Variovorax paradoxus: one gene and its partner. The protein of the gene in region 1 binds, or shares a complex with, the protein of each later gene. Links are inferred from orthologs where the notes say so. Each region holds a gene or a part of one and is shown in the gene's direction. Other genes may lie near its edges. The genes, in order: sbcB and ssb.

Region 1 (6,307 bases):
GGAAATCACATGATTGCCCAGGAACTGGAAGTCAGCTTGCACATGGCCTTCGTCGAGGCCAGGCAGCAGCGCCACGAGTTCATCACCGTGGAGCATCTGTTGCTCGCTTTGCTGGACAACCCGAGCGCCGCAGAGGTTCTGCGCGCCTGCTCGGCCAACGTCGACGACCTGCGGGCGTCGCTCACCAACTTCATCAAGGACAACACGCCGCAAGTGGCGGGTACCGACGATGTCGACACCCAGCCCACGCTGGGTTTCCAGCGCGTCATCCAGCGCGCCATCATGCATGTGCAGTCCACCGGCAACGGCAAGAAGGAAGTCACCGGCGCCAACGTGCTGGTCGCGATCTTCGGCGAAAAGGATTCGCATGCGGTGTACTACCTCCACCAGCAAGGCGTGACCCGCCTGGACGTGGTGAACTTCATTGCCCACGGCATCAAGAAGAGCGATCCGCCTGAGGCCGTCAAGGGCAGCAGCGAATCGTCTTCGGGCGAGGGCGAAGAGGGCGGCGGCGAAAAGAACGAGAAGGCTTCGCCTCTCGAGCAGTTCACGCAGAACCTCAACCAGCTCGCCAAGGACGGCAAGATCGATCCGCTGATCGGCCGCGAATACGAGGTCGAGCGCGTCATCCAGATTCTCTGCCGCCGGCGCAAGAACAACCCGCTGCTTGTGGGTGAGGCCGGCGTGGGTAAGACCGCCATCGCCGAAGGCCTGGCCTGGCGCATCACGCAGACCGACGTGCCTGAAATCCTGGCCGAGGCGCAGGTGTACTCGCTCGATATGGGCGCGTTGCTGGCCGGCACCAAGTACCGCGGTGATTTCGAGCAGCGCCTGAAGGGCGTGCTCAAGTCGCTGAAGGACAAGCCGAACGCCATCCTGTTCATCGACGAGATCCATACGCTCATTGGTGCGGGTGCGGCCTCGGGCGGCACGCTCGATGCGTCCAACCTGCTCAAGCCGGCGCTCTCGAGCGGCCAACTCAAGTGCATCGGCGCCACAACGTTCAGCGAATACCGCGGCATCTTCGAGAAGGATGCGGCCCTGTCGCGTCGCTTCCAGAAGGTCGACGTGGTCGAGCCGACGGTGCAGGAAACCGTCGACATCCTGAAGGGCCTGAAGTCGCGCTTCGAAGAACACCATGGCGTCAAGTACGCGGTGGCGGCACTGCAGGCAGCGGCCGAGCTGAGCGCCAAGTACATCAACGACCGCCACCTGCCCGACAAGGCCATCGACGTGATCGACGAGGCCGGTGCTGCGCAGCGCATCCTGCCCGCGAGCAAGCGCAAGAAGACCATCAGCAAGTCCGAGGTCGAGGACATCGTCGCGAAGATCGCGCGCATTCCCCCGGCCAACGTCAGCAACGACGACCGCGGCAAGCTGCAGACGATCGAGCGCGACTTGAAGAGCGTGGTGTTCGGCCAGGACAAGGCACTCGAGGTGCTGGCGTCCGCCGTGAAGATGGCGCGTTCGGGCCTTGGCCGCGAAGACAAGCCGATCGGTTCGTTCCTGTTCAGCGGCCCCACGGGCGTGGGCAAGACCGAAGCGGCCAAGCAACTCGCCTACATCATGGGCATCGAGTTGATCCGCTTCGACATGTCGGAGTACATGGAGCGCCATGCGGTGAGCCGCCTGATCGGCGCGCCTCCGGGCTATGTCGGGTTCGACCAGGGCGGTCTCCTGACCGAAGCCATCACGAAGAAGCCGCACGCGGTGCTGCTGCTCGACGAAATCGAGAAGGCGCACCCGGACATCTTCAACGTGCTGCTGCAGGTCATGGACCACGGCACCCTGACGGACAACAACGGACGCAAGGCCGACTTCCGCAACGTGATCATCGTAATGACCACCAACGCGGGCGCCGAGACCATGAACAAGGCGACCATCGGCTTTACCAACCCGCGCCAGGCGGGCGACGAAATGGCCGACATCAAGCGCCTGTTCACGCCGGAGTTCCGCAACCGCCTGGACGCGACCGTGAGCTTCAAGGCGCTGGACGAGCAGATCATCCTGCGCGTTGTCGACAAGTTCCTGCTCCAGCTCGAAACGCAGCTGGCCGAGAAGAAGGTCGACGTCACGTTCAGCGACGGCTTGCGCAAGCACCTGGCGAAGAAGGGCTTCGATCCGCTGATGGGTGCGCGCCCGATGCAGCGCCTGATCCAGGACACGATCCGTCGTGCACTGGCCGACGAGCTGCTGTTCGGTCGACTCATCGATGGTGGCCGCCTGTCGGTCGACATCGACGACCAGGGCGAAGTGCAGCTGGACATCCAGCCGCTGCCCAAGAAGGAAGGCAAGTCCAAGCCTGAAGCCGAAGAGGCTGCGGCAGGATAAAGAAGCGGGGCCGGCAGAGCCGGTTCCGCGGTATTCCTGGCAACACTGAAAAGGCCGGTAGCATTCGCTGCCGGCCTTTTTGTTTGGGGCCGGAAATTAGCCGCACACAAGCTTCACCTTGATTCTTCCCGAGCTCAGCCAGGATTGGAAAACCGGCCTCTCCCTGGCGTGGAGCGGCTATATCGCCGTGCTCTCGGTCTGGATCGTGATGCAGAAGCGCGCGCCGGTGTCCACCATGAGCTGGATCCTGTCGCTGGCGCTGTTGCCGTTCGCAGGCTTCGTCATCTATTACTTCCTGGGGCCGCAGCGCTTGCGCAAGCAGCGGGTCAAGCGCCTGCGCAGCCGTGCCAAGGCCCACACGCAGGGCGAGCTGGCGCGGCTGAGGGACGCCGCAGAGAATGCGCCGCCGGCGCTGCAGCAGATAGCGAGGCTGTGTACCGCCGCCTGCGGGCTGCCGGTTTCCAGCGCCACGGGCGTGGCACTGCTTTCGGGTGGTGCACGCACCTTCGACGCCATCTTCGATGCGGTGCGCGAGGCGCAAGACCACATCCATCTCGAGTACTACATCTTCGAGCCCGACAAGATCGGCACCGCGCTGCGCGACCTTTTGGTGGAACGTGCCAGGCAGGGCGTGGCGGTGCGGCTTTTGCTCGACGCGCTAGGCTCGAAGCGCATCGGCCGCAAATTCATGGCGCCGCTTGTTGCCGCGGGCGTGGAGGTTGCGCTGTTCCACGACACACGCATCGGCCGGCGCCTGCGGCCGGTAACCAACTACCGCACCCACCGCAAGATCGTGGTGTGCGACGGCCGCGTGGGTTTTACCGGCGGCGTCAACATCACCGACGAGGAAGACAAGCGCACGCGGCCAGACGCCTACCACGACGTGCACCTGCGCATCGAAGGCAGCGCGGTGCGCTGGCTCCAGACCACCTTTCTCGAAGACTGGGCCTACGCCACCGGCGAAGACCTTCGCAACATGGATCACCTGATGGGCGCCATGCTGCCGCCGGTGGAGGCGGGCGACATTCCTGTGCAAATTGTGACCAGCGGGCCGGACAACATGCTCGAGCCCATCCACCGCATGCACGTGGAGGCCATTCATTCGGCCAGCGAACGCGCCTGGCTCACCACCCCGTACTTCGTGCCTGGCGAGCCCGCCATGATGGCACTCACCAGCGCGGCGCTACGCGGCGTGGACGTGCGCCTTCTGGTGCCGCGCCGCAGCGATTCGGCCATTGTGAGCGCCGCTGCGCGCTCCTATTTCGACGAACTGATCGCGGCCGGCGTGAAGGTGTGGGAGTACAAGGCCCGCATGCTGCACTCCAAGACCTTGGTGGTCGACGACCATTGCGCGATGATCGGTACCGCAAATTTCGACAACCGCAGCTTCAGGCTCAATTTCGAGGTGAGCGCGGTGGTCTACGGGCCCGAGCTGGCGCGCCCCCTAGCGGCGCAGTTCGAGACTGACCTCCACAGTTCCGGCGCGGTGCGCGCCAACCGCCCGCAGAGTTTCTGGCGCCGCCTCGGCGACGCAATTGCACGATTGTTTTCTCCCTTGCTCTGAATGAACCACACCTTTCTCTGGCACGACTACGAAACCTTCGGTGCCGTGCCGCGCCGCGACCGGCCTTCGCAGTTCGCCGCCATTCGCACCGACGCAGAGCTGAACGAAATCGGCGAGCCGCTGATGATCTACTGCAAGCCGGCGCCCGATTACCTGCCCAGCCCCGAAGCCTGCCTGATCACGGGCATCACACCGCAGGTGTGCCTTGAGCGCGGTGTTCCCGAGCACGCCTTCGCCGCGCAGATCGAGAAGGCCTTCTCTCAGCCCGGCACCATCGGCGTGGGCTACAACACCATCCGCTTCGACGACGAGGTCACGCGCTTCCTGTTCTGGCGCAACCTCATCGACCCCTATGCGCGTGAATGGCAGAACGACTGCGGCCGGTGGGACCTGCTCGACGTGGTGCGCCTGACCTACGCGCTGCGGCCCGACGGCATCGAGTGGCCGAAGAAGGAAGACGGCAAGCCCAGCTTCAAGCTCGAAGACCTGGCGCGGGCCAACGGATTGCTGCATGAAGCGGCGCACGATGCGCTTTCCGACGTGCGCGCCACCATCGCGCTGGCCCGGCTCATTCGCGACCGCCAGCCCAAGCTCTTCGAATTCGCCTTCGGCCTGCACAAGAAAGACCGCGTGGCCAGCGAGCTCGGCCTGCCGGCCATGCGGGACACGGCCAAGCCTTTCCTGCACGTCTCGGGCATGTTCCCGGTCGAGCGCGGGTGCCTCAGCGTGATGTGGCCGCTTGCGAGCCATCCGACCAACAAGAACGAGCTGCTCGCGTGGGACCTGGCCCACGACCCGAGCGAGCTGCGCGACATCGATGTCGATACCCTGCGCCTGCGCCTCTTCACCCGCACCGCCGACCTGCCCGAAGGTGTGGTCCGCCTGCCGGTGAAAGGCATTCACCTCAACAAGTCGCCGATGGTCGTCGGCAATCTGCGTACGCTGGCGCCCGCCATGGCCGAGCGCTGGAACGTCGATCTCGACGCGGCCATGCGCCACGCAGCCATCGCGCGCGACCTGCCCGACATGAGCGCCATCTGGTCGCAGGTGTACGCCCGTCCCAAGGAGGCCACGCCCGACGTGGACGAAGACCTGTACGGCGGCTTCGTCGGCAATGCGGACAGGCGCCGCCTGAACCAGCTGCGCGCGCTATCGCCCGAGGAACTCGCGAAGGACCGTACCGGTTTCGACGACGGACGCCTCGAGGAAATCCTCTTCCGCTACCGGGCGCGCAACTGGCCGGAGCTGCTCAGCCCTGAGGAAACCGAACGCTGGGAGGCGCTGCGCGTTGCGCGGCTGTTCAAAGGCGAGGGCGGGGCGCGCACCATCGAGATGCTGTTCAGCGAAGTCGATGCGCTGTCCGAAACCGCCGACGAGCGCGGCGAAGAAATCCTGGGCGCGCTCTACGAGTACGCCGAGGCCATCGCTCCGGAAGCCTGAGGCACCAACCCCCGGCGAACCGCACCATGCGTCCGATCGTCACCCGCCTGCGCCTTGCAGCTTCGGCCGCAACGCTTGCCATGCTCGCCGGTTGCAGCACCCTGCCAACTGCGCCCGGTTCCTCCACGGCCTGCGCAGCCGGCTTCGACGCTTTCGAACGCGACACTCTGTACTTCGGCCGCGCCATTCCCGCCGGCGGGCAGGTGTCGAACGCGCAGTGGGCCGCTTTCCTCGATTCGGTAGTGACCCCGGTCTTTCCGAAGGGCCTTACGGTCGTCGATGCGGCAGGGCAGTGGCGCGGCGCATCGGGCGGCGTGGTGCGCGAGCCCTCCAAGCTTGTGGTGCTGCTGCACCCGCGCAGCGCCGAGGACGATGCCGCCATCGCCCGGATCATCGACACCTACAGGCAGCGCTTCGGCCAGGAGGCCGTGCTGCAGGAAAGGCAGTCGGTCTGTGTTCGCTTCTGAAAACGAAAACGACTGCAACGCCGTCCGGCGGCTTGTGCCGGCCGACGCTACGGCCTACCGCGCCTTGATGCTCGACGCCTATGCCACGCACCCCAGCGCCTTCACCACCACGGTGGAAGAGCGCTCTGGATTGCCGGTTGAGTGGTGGGAGGAACGGCTGGGTTCGGATGCAAACGAGGCCAGCGTGGTCTATGGCGCCTTCGACGAGGCGGGCGTGCTGGTGGGCGCGGCGGGCTTGAGCTTCGAAGCGCGGCAGCGTGCCCGCCACAAGGCCACGCTCTTCGGCATGGCCGTGGCGGCTTCCGCGCGCCGCGCCGGTTTCGGCCGGCGGCTGGTGCTTGCGCTGCTGGCGCATGCGCGCGCCACCGAACGCCTGCGGCTGGTGCAGCTCACCGTCACCGAGGGCAACAGTACCGCGCAAGCTCTCTACGAGCGCTGCGGATTTCAGGTTTTCGGCGTGGAGCCGCTGGCCATCGCGGTTGAAGGGGCTTTGCTGGCCAAGGTA
Region 2 (6,105 bases), 2.7 Mb from region 1 along the record:
CTCATCGAGCACGTACATCACGCCCGTGAGGCCGGAGCCGATTTGCGAGGCCAGGCGGATGCGCTGCGCCTCGCCGCCCGAGAGCGTTTCGGCGCTGCGGTCCAGGCTCAGGTAGTTCAGGCCCACGTCGTTCAGGAACTTGAGGCGCAAGCCGATCTCGCGCACCACCTTGTCGGCGATGTCGGCCTTGGCACCGCGCAGCTTCAGGTTTTGGAACCAGGCGAGCGAATCGCGCAGCGTGAGATGACTCAATTCGAAAATCGCCATGCGCGGCGGCTCGCCACCATCGGCGGGGCGGTTCGATTCATCGACCAGGAATACGTTGCGCGCCTCGGGCCTGAGGCGCGAGCCGCCGCAGTCGGGACACGGCTGCAGGTTGCGAAAGCGCGCGAGGTCTTCGCGCACCATCACCGAATCGGTCTCCCGGTAGCGCCGCGTCATGTTCGGGATGATGCCCTCGAAGGGGTGCTTCTTCGTGAGCTTCTTGCCCGCGAAGTTGCCCGATTCCATGGTGTAGTTGAACTTGATCTCTTCGGCCGCCGAGCCGTGCAGCAGCACCTGCTGCACCGAGGCGGGCAGGGATTCGAAGGGCGCGTCGACGTCGAACTTGTAGTGCTTCGCAACGCTCTCGATCATGCTGAAGTAGTAGCTGTTGCGGCGGTCCCAACCCTTGATGGCGCCGCTGGCCAGCGAGAGCGACGGGAAGGCCACCACGCGCGCCGGGTCGAACACCTCGCGGTGGCCGAGGCCGTCGCAGCTCGGGCAGGCGCCCACGGGCGAGTTGAACGAGAAAAGGCGCGGCTCCAGTTCCGATAGCGAGTAGTGGCAGATCGGGCACGCGAACTTGGCGTTGAACAGGTGCTCCTTGTCGGGCGCTCCCTCGGCGCCCAGCTCCAGCGCAATGGCGCGGCCTTCTGCAAGACGCAGCGCCGCCTCGAAGCTCTCGGCCAGGCGCTGCTGCATGTCGGGGCGCGCGCGCAGCCGGTCGATCACCACGTCGATGTCGTGCTTCTCGGTCTTCTTGAGCTTGGGCAGGTCGTTGTATTCGTAGGTTTGCCCGTCGACGCGGAAGCGCACGTAGCCGGCGGCCTGCATTTCGGCGAAGAGCTCCAGGAACTCGCCTTTCTTCTCGCGCGCCACGGGCGCGAGGATCATCAGGCGCGGCTCATTGGCAATGGCAAGCGTGGCATCGACCATTTGCGACACCGTTTGCGCCTGCAGCGGCAGGTGGTGCTCGGGGCAGTAGGGCGTGCCGGCGCGTGCATAAAGCAGGCGCAGGTAGTCGTGGATCTCGGTCACCGTGCCCACGGTGGAGCGCGGGTTGTGGCTGGTGGCCTTCTGCTCGATGCTGATGGCGGGCGAGAGGCCCTCGATCACGTCGACGTCGGGCTTGTCCATGAGCTGCAGAAACTGCCGCGCATAGGCCGAGAGGCTTTCCACGTAGCGCCGCTGCCCTTCGGCATACAGCGTGTCGAAAGCCAGGCTCGACTTGCCCGAGCCCGACAGGCCGGTGATGACCACCAGCTTGTTGCGCGGAATGTCGAGGTCGACGTTCTTCAGGTTGTGGGTGCGCGCACCGCGGATGCTGATGCGCTGCTGCGCGAGCACGGCGCCCAGGTAGGCGTCGCGTTCCGGGTTGTCAGTTGCGGGGGATTTCAAGGGTTCGATCGTCCGAGGGCAACCGAACATGATAGTCCGCCCTGCATTTCATGGCGAGGGGGCGGGTTGAGAGGCTTTCTCCGCGGGAGCTTCGGGCCCCGGCCGGTGCACCGGTGCGGTGCTGCCGATGGCCCGGCCGACCATGTGCTCGGCCAATGTCTCGTAGAGCGGGCGGCTGATCATGCGGGAGACCAGGCTGGCCAGCATGGCCGAAGCCATGAGGCTCAGCACCATGGAATGGCCGTCGACCATTTCCATCACGATGATGAAGGCGGTGAGCGGTGCCTGCGTGACCGCGGCCAGGAAGCCGGCCATGCCCATCGCGATGAGTGCGGGCCCGAGGTCGCTGCCGGCCAGCCCGGCTACCGCATCGCCGATGCCCGCGCCAATGGACAGCGAAGGCGCGAAGATGCCGCCAGGCACGCCGCACCACGCGGTGAGCCAGGTGGCAATGAACTTGAGAGCGGTGTAGAGCGGTGTAAGTTCGTCATGGCCCTGCAGCATCTGCTTGACCGCTTCGGACCCCGCACCGAACGTGACCCCGCCCGTCACCAGCCCGATGACGGCCACCGCGAGCCCGCCGCAGGCCGCGAAGCGCACCGGAAAGCGTGCCCGCCAGCGGTTGAGCCGCCCGGCCGTGCCGGTCAGCGACGCAATCAGCAGGCGCGCGAACAGCCCGCCTGCCGCGCCGCTCAGCAACGCGACCAGCAGCCCGGGCCCGAGCACGTCCCAGCCCAGCCGCGGCACGCGGATCACGCCGAAGTAGCTGGTATTGCCGAATGCCGACACCGCCACCAGGCCCGCCAGCACGATGGCCGTGATGATCAGGCCGCTGGAGCGCGCCTCCAGCCGGCCCGACAGTTCTTCGATGGCGAACACCACGCCCGCCAGCGGCGCATTGAAGGCTGCCGCAATGCCCGCCGCCCCGCCCGCCACCAGCAGCGCGCGGGAGTCGATGGTGGTGTTGGGCGACAGCCAGCGCCGCGCATGCTGCATCACGCCCGCCGCAACCTGCACCGAGGGGCCTTCGCGCCCGATCGACAGCCCGGCCGCGAAGCCCGCAACGCCCAGCCCGATTTTTGCGACCGTCAGCCGGAGCGACGCGAAGACGAAGCGCCGCTCCTCCGGCAGCGCCGGATGCAGCGCCGCCTTGATCTGCGGAATGCCCGAACCGCCCGCACCCGGAAAGAAGCGCAGTGTGAACCACACGATGGCCGCGGTGACGAGCGGCGTGGTCAGCAGCACGGCCCAGGGCCACGCCTGGTAGAAGCGGTGGAACTGGCCGAAGACCCAGTCGCTGGCAACTGTGAAGCCCACCACGAAGAGGCCGGCCGCAATGGCGTAGCCGAGCACGATGGCACGGTCGAGCCAGATGCGGCCCCCGCGCAATTCGGCGCGCAAGTGCTCGAAAAAGTCAGGTTCTCTGTTCATGCGGAACGCCCATTCTGGCACCCGGAGGGGGTGGGGGCGGTTGCCTGGGGCACAATCGAGGGTTCCTTTCAACCTCCTCCTCCATCTACTTATCAGGGGCAGTGCATATGGCATCGGTCAATAAAGTCATCGTCGTCGGCAACCTGGGGCGCGACCCCGAAATGCGTACCTTCCCAAGCGGCGACCAGGTGGCAAACGTCACCGTGGCCACCACCGATCGCTGGAAAGACAAGCAAAGCGGCGAAATGCGCGAAGCCACCGAGTGGCACCGCATCGTTTTCAACGGCCGCCTGGCCGAAATTGCCGGCCAATACCTGCGCAAGGGCTCGCAGGTGTATGTCGAAGGCAGCCTGCGCACGCGCAAGTGGACCGACAAGGACGGCATAGAAAAGTACACCACCGAAATCCGCGCCGACCAGATGCAGATGCTGGGTAGCCGCCAGGGCCAGGGCGGCCCCTCGGGCGGTCCGGAGGACGACGGCGGTTATTCGCAGGGTGGCGGCGGTGGCGGCTACTCGCAAGGCGGTGGCGGTGGCGGCGGTGGCGGCGGTTATGCCCCCCGTGCACCCGCCGCGGCACCGCGCGCTCCGGCGGCGGCGCCGCGCCAGGCACCGGCCAAGTCGTCGTCGGGCTTCGACGACATGGATGACGACATTCCGTTCTGAAATCGATTCATCGGAATTTGCCGATCGAAAGCCTGCAGTTCATCGCTGCAGGCTTTTTTTCTGGAGCGCAGCCAGTCAGTAGGTCACCGTCACCCGCATCGCATTGCTGCCATCGCCGGCTGACGCCGCGGCTTGCGGTGGGGCGGAGCCTGTGGTCGCCGCCATCGCACCGATGACCCCTTGCCAGGCGGAAGCGAGGCTGTCGCGGCCGTCCGCATCGTTTCCGGCCACCATGAGCGTTGTCTCGCCGATCTTGTCGAAACGGTACTCGCGGCCCTTGATGGCCACCGACTTCATGTTGGTCCAGACGCGGTATTCATGCCCGCCCTTGACCGGTGTGACCTCGAGCACCTTGAAGGTCGGCAGAACGACCATCGAGATGGTGAAGCGGGCCGTGGAACTGTTCATGCCGTGCGTCGGCTCCGCGGAACTGAGCCGCAGCGGTAGCGGCAGCAAGAACAGCAGCATGCCGGCGGCAGCCAACGGTTGCGCTATTCGCGTCGGGCGCAGGGCAGTTGCACCTGCAGCGGACATGTTTCCGGACATTGGAACTCCTCCTCTCGTCGCAACCGGGTGGAGGGCATCGCATTGATGCCCTGTCCTGGTTTATCGGCAGAGTCGCGGGAAAATGAAGGCCGTCTGCGCCATTCTTTACCCATAACCTGCCAATGGCTAGCAGGTTTTTCCGCACCGGCTTGCTTGCCGGCGGAGTTCAGTAGGTCACGCTGACCGTCACCACGTCGCGGTAGTTGTCCGGCCGCACGTTGGCGTTGGTGCCGAGAACGCGTCCATACAAGGTCAGCGCCTGGGCGGCTCCGTTGCCTGTGCCCGCAGCAACGTTCCCGCCTGTGCCCGCGACGCTGCCCCAGACGGAATTGCGCGCGGCGTTGCGGTAGAGCTGATAGGGCACCGTCTCGGCGTTGCCGGGCACGCCGCCTGTCGGCGTCATCGTTCCTGCGCCGGTCGTCGAGCCATTCGAAGGCGTCAGCGCAACCGTGTACGGGGTGGGCGTGGTGCAGGTGACGTTGATCGTGCTGGTCTGGTCCCTGTCGGCTTGGCCCGGCAGGCCGTTGATGGTGCCGAAGTTCAGCGGGTCCGCGGTGACCAGGCAGCTCTTGGCGACTGTTGCGGTGACCAGGAAGGCGAACCTGCCGGGCTGTATGGTGTCGCAGGTCGCCGGCATGGCGGAAGTGCTCCTCGACAGCGTGATCGAGGTGTGGTCCCCGACGAAGTTGTCCTGGTACGAACCTGGAGGCACCGCGCCCTGGAGGGGGAGCAGTTCGCCGCGCATGGTGGTGCTTCCCGTCACCCGTCCGAGGCCGCCCGCAGTCGTACGGCGAGGAATGCTCATCGTGACGGAGAACGGGTTCGGCACCTGCGCGTTGCCGTTGGAGCCCCACACGGTGCCGCTCGTTGCCTGGTACAGCTGGAACCTCAATTGATTCCCGGCGGTGGTCTCCATCACTCGTGGATTGAAGTTCCCGAGGCCCTCGTTGCCGTCGCCGATGTTGAAGCAGACCCTGACCTGCTCGATGGCGGTGGTGCTGTCGTTGGTGCAGTTGTAGTTCAGCGTCGCGGTGGTGGGCGCCGCCGTGGCCCCGTTGACCAGCTCGACCGTGCCGAAGACCAGGTTCGTCATCGTCGCGTTGCAGCTGACCGCCGCCTGCGCGGGGCCCGCCGGCAGCCACCAGAGCAGCGCAAAGAGCAGGGGCAGGCCGAGGGCCTGCAAAGAGCGGGTCAGAAGGCTCATGGCGTCTTGGTCTCCTTGGCGCAGCGCAGCGGGCCGATCTGCGGAATTCCCGAGGCTTCCTTGCGATAGTCGAAGCTCGCGCGGCAGCGGCCAGAAGGCGTCTGTACGTCGAGCGTGTTCCGGGGCTGGAGCGATTCGAGGTACACCGCGCCGTCGAAGCCGACCAGGGCGGGCTCGCCGCCTTGGGCGTTGGCGCGCACGCGGCTGCCCAGCGGCAGGGGCTTGCCTGTCTCGTCCACCAGAATCAGTGCGGCCGCGCTGACCGGCGTGATGCCGAAGCGCACCAGCGTGCCGGCGCGGTCGCTCGGCGTGGCAATGGTCTTCACGCGTTCGATCCTCACGTCGGCGGGCAATTGCATCGGGTCGATGGAAAGCTGGTTGTTCTGATAGGCGCTGAGCGGGGCCACCAGCAACATGCCGTTGCCGTCGGTCGTGCCGATGTCCCGGTTCTCCAGCCTTACCGGTACGCCGGCGATGCCGTCGGTGGAGACCACCGCAAATGCGTCGTCGATGCGGCGGGCCGCGAACGGCTGGCCGCCCATGAACACGACCGAGCCGGTGGCTCCGGCATAGGCAAAACGGCTGTCGCCGAGCACGCTG

The links.
Region 2: the proteins of sbcB (region 1) and ssb are in contact, whole or in part, in a crystal structure (PDB 3C94), measured with the Escherichia coli proteins. The link is inferred for Variovorax paradoxus from one-to-one orthologs.

The regions. Positions count from the first base shown.
Region 1 is NZ_CP046622.1:3,173,754-3,180,060, reverse strand. Bases 3,116-6,115 are described here. They hold sbcB (exodeoxyribonuclease I), read left to right. Parts: upstream 3,116-3,895; coding sequence 3,896-5,335; downstream 5,336-6,115. Other genes in these bases: GOQ09_RS14695 (GNAT family N-acetyltransferase), read left to right, coding at 5,789-6,115; GOQ09_RS14700 (DUF3574 domain-containing protein), read left to right, coding at 5,362-5,802; cls (cardiolipin synthase), read left to right, coding at 3,116-3,895. Outside these bases: ATP-dependent Clp protease ATP-binding subunit ClpA, read left to right, coding at 10-2,331; more of cls, read left to right, coding at 2,450-3,115; more of GOQ09_RS14695, read left to right, coding at 6,116-6,307. UniProt on the Escherichia coli protein: Degrades single-stranded DNA (ssDNA) in a highly processive manner.
Region 2 is NZ_CP046622.1:443,555-449,659, forward strand. Bases 2,179-4,976 are described here. They hold ssb (single-stranded DNA-binding protein), read left to right. Parts: upstream 2,179-3,197; coding sequence 3,198-3,755; downstream 3,756-4,976. Other genes in these bases: GOQ09_RS02095 (chloride channel protein), read right to left, coding at 2,179-3,090; GOQ09_RS02105 (hypothetical protein), read right to left, coding at 3,831-4,301; GOQ09_RS02110 (Csu type fimbrial protein), read right to left, coding at 4,468-4,976. In the rest of the region: excinuclease ABC subunit UvrA, read right to left, coding at 1-1,689; more of GOQ09_RS02095, read right to left, coding at 1,708-2,178; more of GOQ09_RS02110, read right to left, coding at 4,977-5,505; GOQ09_RS02115 (fimbria/pilus outer membrane usher protein), read right to left, coding at 5,502-6,105. UniProt on the Escherichia coli protein: Plays an important role in DNA replication, recombination and repair. Binds to ssDNA and to an array of partner proteins to recruit them to their sites of action during DNA metabolism. Acts as a sliding platform that migrates on DNA via reptation.